Regions from separate parts of the Pseudomonas cannabina genome, predicted to be linked through region 1. Evidence: predicted binding sites of a transcription regulator. Region 1 holds the regulator's gene; each other region holds the start of a gene.

Region 1 (4,226 bases):
GGCACCGATTTCACGGCGCATGAAACGCCCCCAATCTTCGCTCAACGCCTTGGCGTCGGTACTCAGACCGTTCATGAGCGGCGTGCTTTCCTCGACCAGGTCCATGGTGCGGTTGGCCGCATTCTCGGTCAGCCGTACAACATACGACAGGCGCTCGGTGGCGTCAGTGATCTGCGACACCTCTTCGGCCTGAGGCATGTGCGGATCGATCTGGAAATTGACGATTGCACTGTGCAACTCACGAGTCAGCTTGCCCACTTCCTGATAAAGGCCGCGGTCGCGTGTCTGGTTGAGCTCATGGATCAGCTGCACAGCTTCGCCGAAACGGCCTTTTTCAAGGCTGGTGACGAGTTCCTGCGCGTGTCTTTTTAGGGTCGACTCAAAGTCGGCCATCGAATCAGTGTTATCCATAGCGCCCTCACGGCATGCATCAGCTATTGACGCGTTCAAAGATCTTTTCGATCTTCTCTTTCAGCGCTTGAGCCGTGAATGGCTTGACTACATAACCGTTCACCCCGGCCTGAGCAGCTTCGATGATCTGCTCACGCTTGGCTTCGGCAGTGACCATCAGCACGGGAAGGCTCTTCAGCCGTTCATCCGCACGCACCTGACGCAGCAGGTCGATACCGGACATGCCAGGCATGTTCCAGTCCGTCACCAGAAAGTCAAAAGCACCGCTCTGCAGCATCGGCAATGCGGTCAGACCATCGTCCGCTTCCGACGTGTTGGTAAACCCCAGATCGCGCAACAGGTTCTTGATGATCCGCCGCATCGTTGAGAAGTCATCAACGATGAGGATTTTCATGTTCTTGTCCAATTCGACCTCCAAGCAGTCTTTAACGCGTTCAGCACCTGAACACGCTGTTCACTCAATACTGGCACAGCACACTCCCAGCTATACGAAACGGCGACGGGCTTGGCACAACGACAATCGAGACTGCGACTAAAGCCCATCGAGACACTGCCCGACAGGCCTTTGCCTCGTCTTTCCTGTTACCACGTAACGCTTTGCACAGCCGGCATGCAGACAACGCGCGACAAATGCCGCGCACTGCCGTCAACGCGCTCGCCACTCCCCCAAACGCCCTCGCAAACGAGCTGCGCACTGGCTGTGTAACTGACTGACTCGCGATTCGCTGACACCCAGAACCTCTCCGATTTCCTTGAGGTTCAGCTCTTCGTCGTAGTACAGCGCCAACACCAGACGCTCACGCTCCGGCAAATTGGCAATTGCATCGGCCAACGCGGCCTGGAAGCGCTCGTCTTCCAGGTCGCGCGACGGCTCGAGCGAACCGCTCGCGCCATCCTCGTGCAGCCCTTCATGATCGCCGTCCTGCAGCAGGTCGTCGAAACTGAAAAGGCGGCTGCCCAAGGTATCATTCAAAATCCCGTAATAATCATCAAGACTCAACTGGAGTTCGGCCGCAACCTCGTGATCTTTAGCGTCACGTCCGGTTTTAGCTTCAATTGCGCGAATTGCGTCACTTACCATGCGTGTATTGCGGTGGACCGAGCGTGGCGCCCAGTCACCCTTGCGCACTTCGTCGAGCATCGCGCCACGAATGCGAATGCCTGCGTAGGTCTCGAAACTCGCACCCTTGGTGGAATCGTATTTGGTGGAGACCTCAAGCAGACCGATCATGCCGGCCTGAATCAGATCTTCCACCTGCACGCTGGCCGGCAAACGCGCCAGCAGGTGGTAGGCGATACGCTTGACCAGCGGCGCATACCGCTCGATCAACTCGTATTGCGAATTACGAGAACTCTTGCTGTACATCTGATAGCCGCTCGCAGTCATTGCACAGGCCCCGCACTGGTCTGGTGGACGAGTCGCTCGACGAAGAACTCGAGGTGACCCCGCGGGTTGGCTGGCAACGGCCAGGTATCAACCTTCTGGGCAATGGCCTTGAACGCCAGTGCACATTTGGAACGCGGGAATGCTTCATAGACGGCACGCTGTTTCTGCACGGCCTTGCGCACGCATTCGTCGTACGGCACGGCGCCCACATACTGCAGGGCAACGTCAAGAAAACGGTCGGTGACCTTGGTCAGCTTGGCGAACAGGTTGCGCCCTTCCTGCGGGCTCTGGGCCATGTTGGCCAGCACCCGGAAGCGGTTCATCCCGTAGTCGCGATTGAGCAGCTTGATCAGGGCGTAGGCATCGGTGATCGACGTGGGCTCGTCGCACACCACCAGCAGGACTTCCTGAGCAGCGCGCACAAAGCTCACCACGGATTCACCGATGCCGGCCGCCGTGTCGATCACCAGCACATCGAGGTTGTCGCCAATCTCGCTGAACGCCTGGATCAGACCGGCATGCTGGGCCGGGGACAGATGCACCATGCTCTGCGTGCCGGAAGCGGCAGGCACGATGCGAACGCCACCCGGGCCCTGCAACAGAACGTCGCGCAATTCGCAGCGACCCTCGATCACATCGGCAAGCGTGCGCTTGGGTGTCAGCCCGAGCAGAACGTCGACATTGGCCAGACCAAGATCGGCATCCAGCAGCATGACGCGCCGGCCAAGCTCGGCGAGGGCCAGTGAGAGGTTCACTGACACGTTAGTCTTACCGACGCCACCTTTGCCGCCGGTCACCGCGATCACCTGTACGGGATGCATGCTGCCCATGTTATTTCTTTACCTTGTCTTGCGTAGACCGAAACCACACAGAGAACCGCACATTCACAAATGAACAATGCCTGGCAGACCTTTGATGCAGGGACATTCCAATACTATCCATCACTTAACCCACTCTCTTGCCAGGGGTGTGATAGAGGTCAGCAAACATATCAGCCATCGCTTCCTCGCTAGGCTCATCATGCATCTGCACACTCACGGCACGACTGACCAACTGATGACGCCGTGGAATGTGCAGATCATCAGGAATACGTGGGCCGTCCGTGAGGTAGGCCACTGGCAATTCGTGACTGATTGCCAGGCTCAGGACTTCGCCGAGGCTGGCTGTTTCATCGAGCTTGGTCAAAATGCACCCCGCCAGACCGCAACGTTTGTAACTGTGATAGGCCGCCGTCAGGACCTGCTTCTGGCTGGTAGTGGCCAGCACCAGATAGTTACGCGACTTGATGCCACGACCAGCGAGACTTTCCAGTTGCATGCGCAACGCCGGATCGCTGGCTTGCAGCCCGGCGGTGTCAATCAGCACCACACGCTTGCGCAGCAGTGGCTCCAACGCCTGAACCAGCGACTGGCCAGGATCGATATGAGTGACCGGCACGTTGAGGATGCGGCCCAAGGTCTTGAGCTGCTCCTGAGCACCGATACGAAAACTGTCCATGCTGACCAGCGCGATGTTCTGCGGGCCGTACTTGAGCACGTAGCGTGCGGCGAGCTTGGCCAGCGTGGTGGTCTTGCCCATGCCAGCCGGGCCGACCATGGCAATCACACCGCCCTCTTCCAGTGGCTCGACGTCAGGCACTGCGATCATCCGCGCCAGGTGCGCCAGCAACATGCGCCAGGCCTGACGGGGCTCGTCGATATCCGGAATCATCGACAGCAGATCGCGGGACAACGGGCCGGACAGACCGACACGTTGCAGACGGCGCCACAGGTTGGCCTGCTGCGGGCGGCTGCCCTGCAGCTGATTCCAGGCCAGGGAGCCGAGCTGGACTTCCAGCAGCTCGCGCAGGCCATTCAGTTCCGAACGCATCGAGTCAAAGGCGCGCTGGCCGCCAGCAGGCTCTGCGGCAGGTGCCGGCGCGTAGGCAAACGGGCGTGGCGGCTCTTCGAGCGTCGGTTCAATGTGCGTGTCGGCAGCGCTGCCGGTCTTGCCGGAAAACAGCTGAAGGTTGACCGAGGTATCACTGTCGCTGCGATTGTTCAATTCAGCCTGAGCGGAGACGATGCGCGACTGGGTTTTGCGCAGTTCATCTTCAAGCTCCATGTTCGGTACGCGCGGGGCCAGGGCAGACAGCTTGTAATCCAAAGCAGCAGTCAGCTCTACGCCACCGGCAATCCGCCGGTTACCGATGATGGCCGCTTCAGCGCCCAGCTCATCGCGAACCAGTTTCATGGCTTGACGCATATCGGCGGCGAAAAATCGCTTAACTTGCATGACTCACTACCTCAGCCGTTTGGCCCGACAGTCGCTACGATGGTTACTTGCTTGTTGTCCGGTATTTCCTGATACGCCAGCACATGCATGTTCGGTACAGCCAACCGTCCAAATCGTGACAGCATCGCCCGGACCGGACCTGCTACCAGAAGAA
Region 2 (4,226 bases), 580 kb from region 1:
TCAGTTGTTTCAAGTCCGTCCGGCGCAATCCTCCTGCATGACTGCAGAATAAAGCGCCACGGCCGATGCTATTCTGAGCCGCCACCGGGCGCATGCTCCGCACCCCGACTAAAAACGAACACTCAAGGATAGACAGATGATTGATTTCAATAACAAGGGCTTCTTCAAACTCAAACAGAATGACGAATATGCCGACCGGGTCAAGGATCTGTTGCTGGATAACGAAGAAGTGATTGACTCTTACAAGTCCATGCGCGACGGCGTGGTGTTTACCACCAAACGCATCATTTCGGTCAACGTGCAGGGTTTGACCGGTAGCAAGAAAGATTTTACTTCCCTGCCGTACAAAAACATCGTGGCCTGGTCGGTTGAAACCTCGGGCACCTTCGACCTGGACTCCGAGCTGGAAATTTACTTTTCGGCAATCGGCAAGGTGAAATTCGAATTCACCGGTAAAACGTCGGTTGTCCAGATCTCCAGGTACATTTCGCAACACCTGCTGGGCTAACCGCTGGCACGAGATGCTTGTGTAGGCGCTTCAGGAGATTTCGCCGGCTTCGATGGGCTGTGGAGCGGCCCTTAAACCGGTGGCTACGGTTGTGTCAGGTACACCGAAGCGGTCGGTTTTACTGCCGGTTCCCGATAGCTCGCGGACAAGCGAAGCGTCGCCCGGTCCGCGCCCACGTCACGGGGCCCGTCACTTGCCCAACAGCAGCGCCGCATCGAACCCCATCCGCAAGTTACCCCAGTGGCGCCCCTCGAAAAAGAACGGCACATCGATTTCGGTCATGATTTCACCAGTGTCACGCAAGTAAGTCTGTAACAGGAAACGCTGCTTGTTACCTGCCGCGCGCAAGCCGATCGGGTCGGAGAACATGCGTTTGTTACGGCAGACTGGCAGGTCTATTTCACGGTTGCCGGTCGGCTTCTGCGAGACCCAGCTGTTGTTGACCGGGCAATAACCCTTGCTGTCGACGATAAACGTCACCTTCCCGCCCCGCGTCCCTTTGGTCAACTTGTCACATTCTTCCTGGCAGACTTGCGCAAAACGCTCGCTGTAACTGGTGCTGTATTGCTTGGGGTCGGTGCCTGGAATCAGCTTGTAGCTCTGGTCGAACAGGTTGACGCCCTGCTTGTGCAGCTCAGCCAGACGTACCTGCAGAATGTCCCGGCACTGACTGGCCCGGGTGATCGCCGCGTCCAGCTCGCCATGGCCGAGCACGAAGCGCCCGAGCAGCGCCTGCACTTGCTCGGCGACACCGGACAGATCGCGGGTCGCCGTTGCGGAATGCTGCATGCGCTGGTCGATGGCCTGGCTGTCGGAGTAGATCCGTGTGACCCGCTCGTTGATGCCCGTGTTGGTGGAGGCAAACTGCTGGATATGCTCAGCGATGTCGGCCAGCTTGTCGTTAGTGGACTCGAAGTCGCCAATCATGCTTTCGAAGTGACCAGACGCGCGTTCTACCACCAGCTGGGTTTCCCGGGCGCTGTGGCTGATCTGAATGGTCTGCTGGTGAGTGGAACTGACCTCATCGAGCATCGCGTCGATGTTACGGGAAATGTCCTCAGTCGCCCGGCTTACATTCTGCGCCAGGGTACGCACCTCATCCGCCACCACGGCAAAACCACGACCGCTCTCCCCGGCCCGCGCTGCCTCGATGGCCGCATTGAGCGCCAACAGATTGGTTTGTGCCGAAATTTGCTGAATCAGCCCGACAATGGATTTGATGCTGGAGGAGCGTTGATTCAGCCCCGATACCAGCGTGCCGAATTCGTTGAGACTGCTGGATATCTGGCTAATATTGCCAGTCACTTCCAACAGTTCGGCGTATGAGTCACGGGCCATGCTCAGGTTTTGCGCGGTGGTGCTGGAAATACCCTGAGTCTGCTGCGACACGTCCTCGATGCTGCCCACGGCCATGTTGCTCTGGTCCATGACCTCTCGGGCGAAACGCGCCTGATCGGTGGCGCTGTCACTGGAATCGCTGATGTTTTTCAGCGAACGCGCCGACTCGACGGCGATCTGCACGGTCAGCCCCTGAATACTGCTGATGACCTCGCGCTGTTTGGCCAGAAAGCGATTGCAGGTACTGGCCAGCACGCGAATCTCGTCATGGGTGAGCAACGGCAAATCCCTGGACAGGTCACCCTCGCCGCTGGCGACTTCCTCGAGTGCACGGGTCATGGAAAGGACCGGGCGCACAATCAAGTGACGAAAGTACCAGACCATGAAACTGACCACGACCAGCGTGAACAGCGTACTCAGCAAAATCGCGTTGCTCAGCAGGTCGAGCCGGCTCTGGATCTGGCCCAGCGCGACAGCGTCAATTTGCGTGCCGCGCAATTGCAGCATGATGTCGGCCCGAATGTTCAAGGCCACCCAATACAGCAGTGCGCTGACCACAACCAGCAGGAAAAGACTTGAGAGCTTCTTGGTCAGTGTGTCGAAAAACTGTTTTTCGACTGACTCGTACAAAGCCTTTAACGTCTGCATTCAGCTGCTCCTGGGGTGGAAGGTGATTCACTTGCGATGGTTAACGTCTGTTAACGCCAAAGCTTTAGCGTATGAGCCTGTGCATTTGTCCTCCCTGACGCCGGCCTGTAACGCGTCTATGGTGAACTGTAACAAAACTCACGCCTACCGAAGGAGCAAGTACAGTGCCTGACAAGAAGTTAACCGCCGACTTGGCTTATCGTCCCCGTCTTGCCGACCTCAAACCTCTGACCGCCTCAACCGCTCTGCTCGAGCCTCAGGCGTTGGCCGCACCCCGCATCACACCGGCAAGCGAGCTGAAAAAGCGTACGGGCTACGCCGACAACTTCCTCGGTGATTTCATCGTGCCATGGCCTGCTGTGGACGAAGAACTGGCGCCGGATGTATATCCGCTGAACAACGCTGGCGATCGCCTCGATTACACGCATTTTTCCATCACCATGTCGCGCAGCCGACGCCTGGCGCTGTATGTCGGCGTCAACATCGACGGTGCCAGCAGCGTTGAGGTCAAACGCAGCAAGGATTCCTGGTCATTCGACGGTCGCCTGCCTGCCGAGGCGCAGATCGGTGAAAGTGTGTACGCCGACAATCTGCTCGACCGCGGTCATTTGGTCAGGCGTCAGGACCCTAACTGGGGCAAGGAAGCCGAGGTGGCCAACAGCGACACGTTTCATTTCACTAACTGCTCGCCGCAGATGGGTGCGTTCAATCAGAAAACCTGGCTGGAACTTGAGGATTACATTCTCGAGAACACGCGACGCTGGAAATCGCGGGTGACTGTGTTTACCGGGCCGGTGCTGCGCGACGACGACCGCAGTTACCGGAATATCCGGATTCCGTCGGCATTCTGGAAGGTTGTGGCGTTTCTCGGTGATGACGGCAAGCCGTCGGCCAGTGCCTACATGATTGATCAGACTAGCGAGCTGGGTAAGCTGGACATCATGTTCGGCCCGCTCAGGACCTGGCAACGCAGCGTCGCGCAGATCGAGCAGCTCACCGGTATCCGCTTTGGCGACTTGTCCAGCTACGATGGCTTTTCTAACGAAGAGCGCCTGACCGGTACACGGATCGAAGCGCAGATCCGTGGGCCGCAGGATATTCGGGTCTAGTGCGTCATACGTAAATGGCTGAAGCGCCCGTTTAGCGACTTCTGCCCTGAGGGAACGGGAGCTTCAGGAGGCTACGACGGCTGCGAAGCGGCTCTGAAACGGGCGCATCTCGATTGCGACTTTCGTGCTGACGCACCGCGTGAGCATGCAGTTCGTGACGCTCTGCGTCACACAGCTGTTCTGCGGTGTCAGTGATGGTTGTTTACGGCTCAGGTCACCTTTGCGCCCTTACGGCGCCCTACTTTGAGGGACCAAAGTAGGCAAAGTCCCAGCTCCGTTTCCGGCCCGACTTCGTCGGGTTCCTTCGTCCTGGCACTGATCCGGGGGTCGCCGCAACGGGCCATCCATGGCCCGATGCGGCTTGCTCGGCGTCCTGCCTCGCATCCCCCGGATCAGTGTCAGGACTCAGCCGTCACTTACGTCGCAATCGGCGTCGTCAGTGCCATCGCGATAAAAAAGCGCTTTGACTAACGTGACGCTCCGCGTCGCATGCCGTTCTGGACGCTCTGCGTCCGATCTTGAGTATGCGGTGCAGATCTGTGACGCTGGTTAAGGCTCTAGACACCTTTGCCATCGCCGTTGAAAAGCACATCAAAAGCATTTCGGTGGTAACTGCCTGGTGA
Region 3 (4,226 bases), 2.3 Mb from region 1:
CAAAACAGCAGGAAGAGCTTGTTGGCGATGACCGACGAATCGACGCGCCTTGGCGATGGCTCCTTCATGGTCCGGACTCAGACTTTGAAGCGCGATACGCCACTGCGCAAGCCGACCGCTACCTGACTCAACTCGTCGATGGCGAAACTGGCTTGACGCAGTGAGTCGACGGTCTGGCTGCTGGCATCGGCCAGTTGCACCAGCGCCTGATTGATTTGCTCGGCACCGGTGGCCTGCGCCTGCATGCCTTCGTTGACCATCAGCACGCGCGGTGCCAGGGCCTGAACCTGATGAATGATCTGCGACAGTTGCTCACCGACCTGAGTGACTTCGAACATGCCTCGGCGCACTTCTTCGGAAAACTTGTCCATGCCCATGACGCCCGCCGAAACCGCCGACTGGATCTCGCGCACCATCTGTTCAATGTCGTACGTGGCAACCGCCGTCTGGTCGGCAAGGCGCCGCACCTCGGTCGCCACCACCGCGAACCCGCGACCGTACTCGCCGGCCTTTTCCGCCTCGATGGCAGCGTTCAACGACAGCAGATTGGTCTGGTCGGCCACCTTCACGATGGTCACCACCACCTGATTGATGTTGCCGGCCTTCTCATTGAGGATCGCCAGTTTGGCGTTGACCAGATTGGCCGCGCCCATGACCTGGTGCATGGTGTCTTCCATGCGCGCCAGCCCTTGTTGACCAGAGCCCGCGAGAATCGACGCCTGATCGGCCGCCGACGTAACCTCGGTCATGGTGCGCACCAGATCACGCGAGGTCGCGGCAATTTCCCGTGACGTCGCACCGATTTCGGTGGTGGTCGCGGCGGTTTCGGTGGCGGTGGCCTGTTGTTGGCGCGAGGTGGCCGCGATTTCCGTGACCGAGGTGGTGACCTGCACCGAAGAACGCTGGGCCTGTGCCACCAGCGCGACCAGTTCGGTCATCATGTCGTTGAAGCCGGTTTCAACCGTGTTGAACTCATCCTTGCGCGCGAGGTTGAGGCGCGTGCTCAGATCGCCGGTGCGCATGGTGTCGAGAATGCGCACGATGAGCTGCATCGGCGACATGATCGAGCGCATCAGCAGCAGACCGCAGGCGGCGGCGGCCATGATCGCGACCAGCAAGGACACGATCATGCTGATTTTGGCGGCCAGTACCGCATTGACGATATTGTTGGTCGCCTCATCGGCCAGCTTTTTATTCATGACGATAACGTCGTTGAGCTGCTTGCGGCCTGTGAGCCATACCGGATTGACGTCGCCAAAGAACTCGGCCCGTGCGTCCGCGTACTCGCCGCGATCATATTTGGCGAGCACTTCACTGAGCATGCGGGAATAAGCTTCGCGGCGCTTTTCGAAGACTGCAAAGCTGTCCGCGTCTTGCTTGTCGAAAATGGATTTCTTGTAGCCATCCATCTGCGCTTGAAGGTTCTCGTCAAACCCCTGGTACTGGTCTTTTTCCTGCTTGGTCAGCGGACGGGCCGCGCCTTCAGCGATCAATTCCAGCGTGCGGATATAGCTTTCGCCCCATGCACTGCGCACCAGCGTGCTGTAGTAAACGCCGGGCAGCGCATCGAGGCGGACTTGCTCTTCACTGGACTCGATTGACAGCAGCCGCGAATAAGACACAACCACCATCAACAGCATGATGGCAATGATGACGGCAAAGCTCGCCAGAATCCGTTGGCGCAAGGTCCAGTTCTTCACAGTCATCCCTCAAGAATTCAACGACGGCGTCAGCCGTGTTCAAGATGCAGACCGACGAACGGTCCATGCGGCGTGAGTATAGCCCAGCCTGCAAAGGCCGGGCGGGCAAGACGAAAATCAGCTCGTCAGGCCTGTTAATCGCGCCCTTCAATTATTTTCGGCCAAAGCCCGTACTACTTGAGCGCCATGTGTAACGAATAAACGGGCACATACATAGTTAGCGCTTGCCAGAGGAATCTCGAACGTAAGCTTCGTCGCCTCTTCATTCACAATCAGGCACTTCTATGCTCGACTCATTACTGCCGGACAGCGCTCCGACAAACTCTCATGTGCACCACATAAAAAACAAGACTCCCGATTGGCTGCTTCAAGCCGGACCGGCCGTTCATGCGAGCCTGCGCAAATTCTCCGGGCATGCGCCGCAATGGCTGAAGGACGCCCGCACGTCCAGCCCCGCGCAGCTAGACGAGCTGCAACGGCTGTACGCCGAGCACCGCCGCAACGAGCAAGCAGTCGGCCCGACACTGGATCGCCTGTCGACGCTGGAAGACTTCGCAAAACCCTTGCTGACAGCGGCCATCAAAGAGCGCTTCAAGCTGGACATCGACGTAGGCAATACCTGGCTGTTTCATGCCAGTCACGCCACGGTCGACCCGTCGTTCGAGACAGCCTCAAGAGACCCGATAGCGCAAGCGAATACAGCGCTGAAAGCCGCCAACCAGACCTTGCTCGCCGCAGCCCTGCAGAACTTCGAGGCCTGGGAAACCGCCTCAGGCGCCATGGACTCGGACGCGGGCATCAAGGCCGAAGTGTTTTCGTCTTTCGAAGTCATTGGCAATTACATTGGCGGCAAATCCGTACCGATTGTCCCCACGGCGTTCGCAGCGCTGTGCCGCGAACTGGACCTGGGCGGCAGGTATCAGGCGCATCTCAAATCCGTGTTCAGTACACCTTCAACGCCCGAAGAAACGCCCGGCGCGGCGGCATCGAGACTGCGCAACGACTTCATGCAACTGGAGTCCTCCGCCATCAGGCTGCAATTGCAGATCGCCACGCTTCAAGGGCTGGTCAGCGAACCCTTACAGACTGCGCTGCTGCAGGTTCTCGATGGCCGAAAAGACGTGCGACTCGATAACAGGCCGGTCAATTGCAGCGTACTGTGTCTGGGGGATGTCGAGCTGAATGGGCTGTTTGTGATCGGCAAGGATCGGGACACGGCAACCGGGCTGGAAAAAATTGTTGTCTATATACCCGAAGACCCTATCGCACCGCTGAAGGAATACGCCTCGGTCGCGGTCTTCATAAACTCGCTGCGCGACCGCATGTTCGTCAAAGGGTATCTGAACTTCTTCAAGCGCTTCATCCCGGCGCGGCACCGAAATGCAGTGCTGGCGCAACTGTTCGAACGCCTGCATCCCAAAGTCATGAAAGGCGGTATTTTCGAGCGTCAGTGGCTGGAGCGCGAAGAAGACCGCAACGCCCGTATGCACCTGCGAGAAACCCCGCTGAACGGCCCGTTGCTGGACGAGCTGTACGATCGCAAACAGGCAGTACTGCGTGACGACGCCTTGTTTCAGGGGGTGCCGACAGCGGATGAGGATCAAAAGACCTTCGACGAACGCGTGCAATATTTCAAGAGCAAGGCCCTCGACGTCTTGAACATTGCGAGCTTCGTCGTCCCGGTATTGGGTGAACTGATGCTGGCGGTGACTGCCGTCCAGCTGATTCATGAAGTCTACGAAGGCGTGGAATGCTGGGCGAAAGACGAGAAACAGCAAGCGCTCACCTATCTGTTCGATGTGGTGGAAAACATTGCCCTGATGTCGGCCCTCGGCGCTGCGACGGCCGGCGGCGCAGGCATTCCTGCCCTGCACGTGCCCGAGTTCGCCCGCGATCTCAAACTCGTCGAGTTGCAGGACGGCACGACACGTTTGTGGAAACCCGACCTGACGCCTTTCGCACATGACATCGTACTGCCAGCCAGTCTGCAGCCCGACGCCGCAGGCCTGTACACATGGCAAGGCAAGCAATGGCTGCCTATTGAGGGCCGACTCTATTCCGTCAAACCCGGCAAGACCGGCGATGGCTACCGGATGGAACACCCGACCCGAGCGGACAGCTACCAGCCCGCCTTGCGGCACAATGGCGCCGGTGCGTGGCTGCACGAGCTGGATCAGCCGCTGGATATGGAGGGCCTGACGCTGTTCCGCCGCCTGGGTTACTCCAGCGAGGCGTTTTCCGACACCACAGCCCGGCACCTGCTGAACGTCAGCAACACCTCTGAAGCCGCGATGCGCCAGGCGCTGGCAGATCAGGTGCGCCCGCCCGCCCTGCTCGAGGACAGCGCCCAGCGGTTCCGGCTGGACCAGGAAATCGACCGGTTTATCGGGCAGATGGCAGCCAACGACCCGAATGCCTCAGCCGCAGTGCAACTCGAACTGTTGAGCCAGGATCATCGCTGGCCGGGCAACCGGGCGCTGACGCTGGTAGATGCAGAAGGCAACACACTTCAGACCTTCCCCCCGG

What was found. Region 1 encodes FliA, which starts transcription of late flagellar genes. Its sites were predicted from a motif close to CTAAAGTTTNNNNNNNNNNNGCCGNTAA; they were not measured.
Region 2: BLT55_RS10065 (methyl-accepting chemotaxis protein) is a predicted target of FliA. The motif match lies at 2,535-2,562, and genes of this name have one in related genera.
Region 3: BLT55_RS02275 (methyl-accepting chemotaxis protein) is a predicted target of FliA. The motif match lies at 1,855-1,882, and genes of this name have one in related genera.

Annotation. Positions count from the first base shown of each region.
Region 1 covers NZ_FNKU01000001.1:2,740,473-2,744,698, forward strand. Annotated here, with positions in the region: gene BLT55_RS12795 (protein phosphatase CheZ) at 1-411, opposite strand, end outside; gene BLT55_RS12800 (chemotaxis response regulator CheY) at 431-805, opposite strand; gene fliA (RNA polymerase sigma factor FliA) at 1,058-1,798, opposite strand; gene fleN (flagellar synthesis regulator FleN) at 1,795-2,628, opposite strand; gene flhF (flagellar biosynthesis GTPase FlhF) at 2,744-4,072, opposite strand; gene flhA (flagellar biosynthesis protein FlhA) at 4,084-4,226, opposite strand, start outside.
Region 2 covers NZ_FNKU01000001.1:2,163,746-2,167,971, forward strand. Annotated here, with positions in the region: gene BLT55_RS10060 (PH domain-containing protein) at 137-508, shown strand; gene BLT55_RS10065 (methyl-accepting chemotaxis protein) at 698-2,494, opposite strand; gene BLT55_RS10070 (DNA/RNA non-specific endonuclease) at 2,659-3,603, shown strand.
Region 3 covers NZ_FNKU01000001.1:478,780-483,005, reverse strand. Annotated here, with positions in the region: gene BLT55_RS02280 (chemotaxis protein CheW) at 1-68, opposite strand, end outside; gene BLT55_RS02275 (methyl-accepting chemotaxis protein) at 78-1,700, opposite strand; gene BLT55_RS02270 (NEL domain-containing protein) at 1,985-4,226, shown strand, end outside.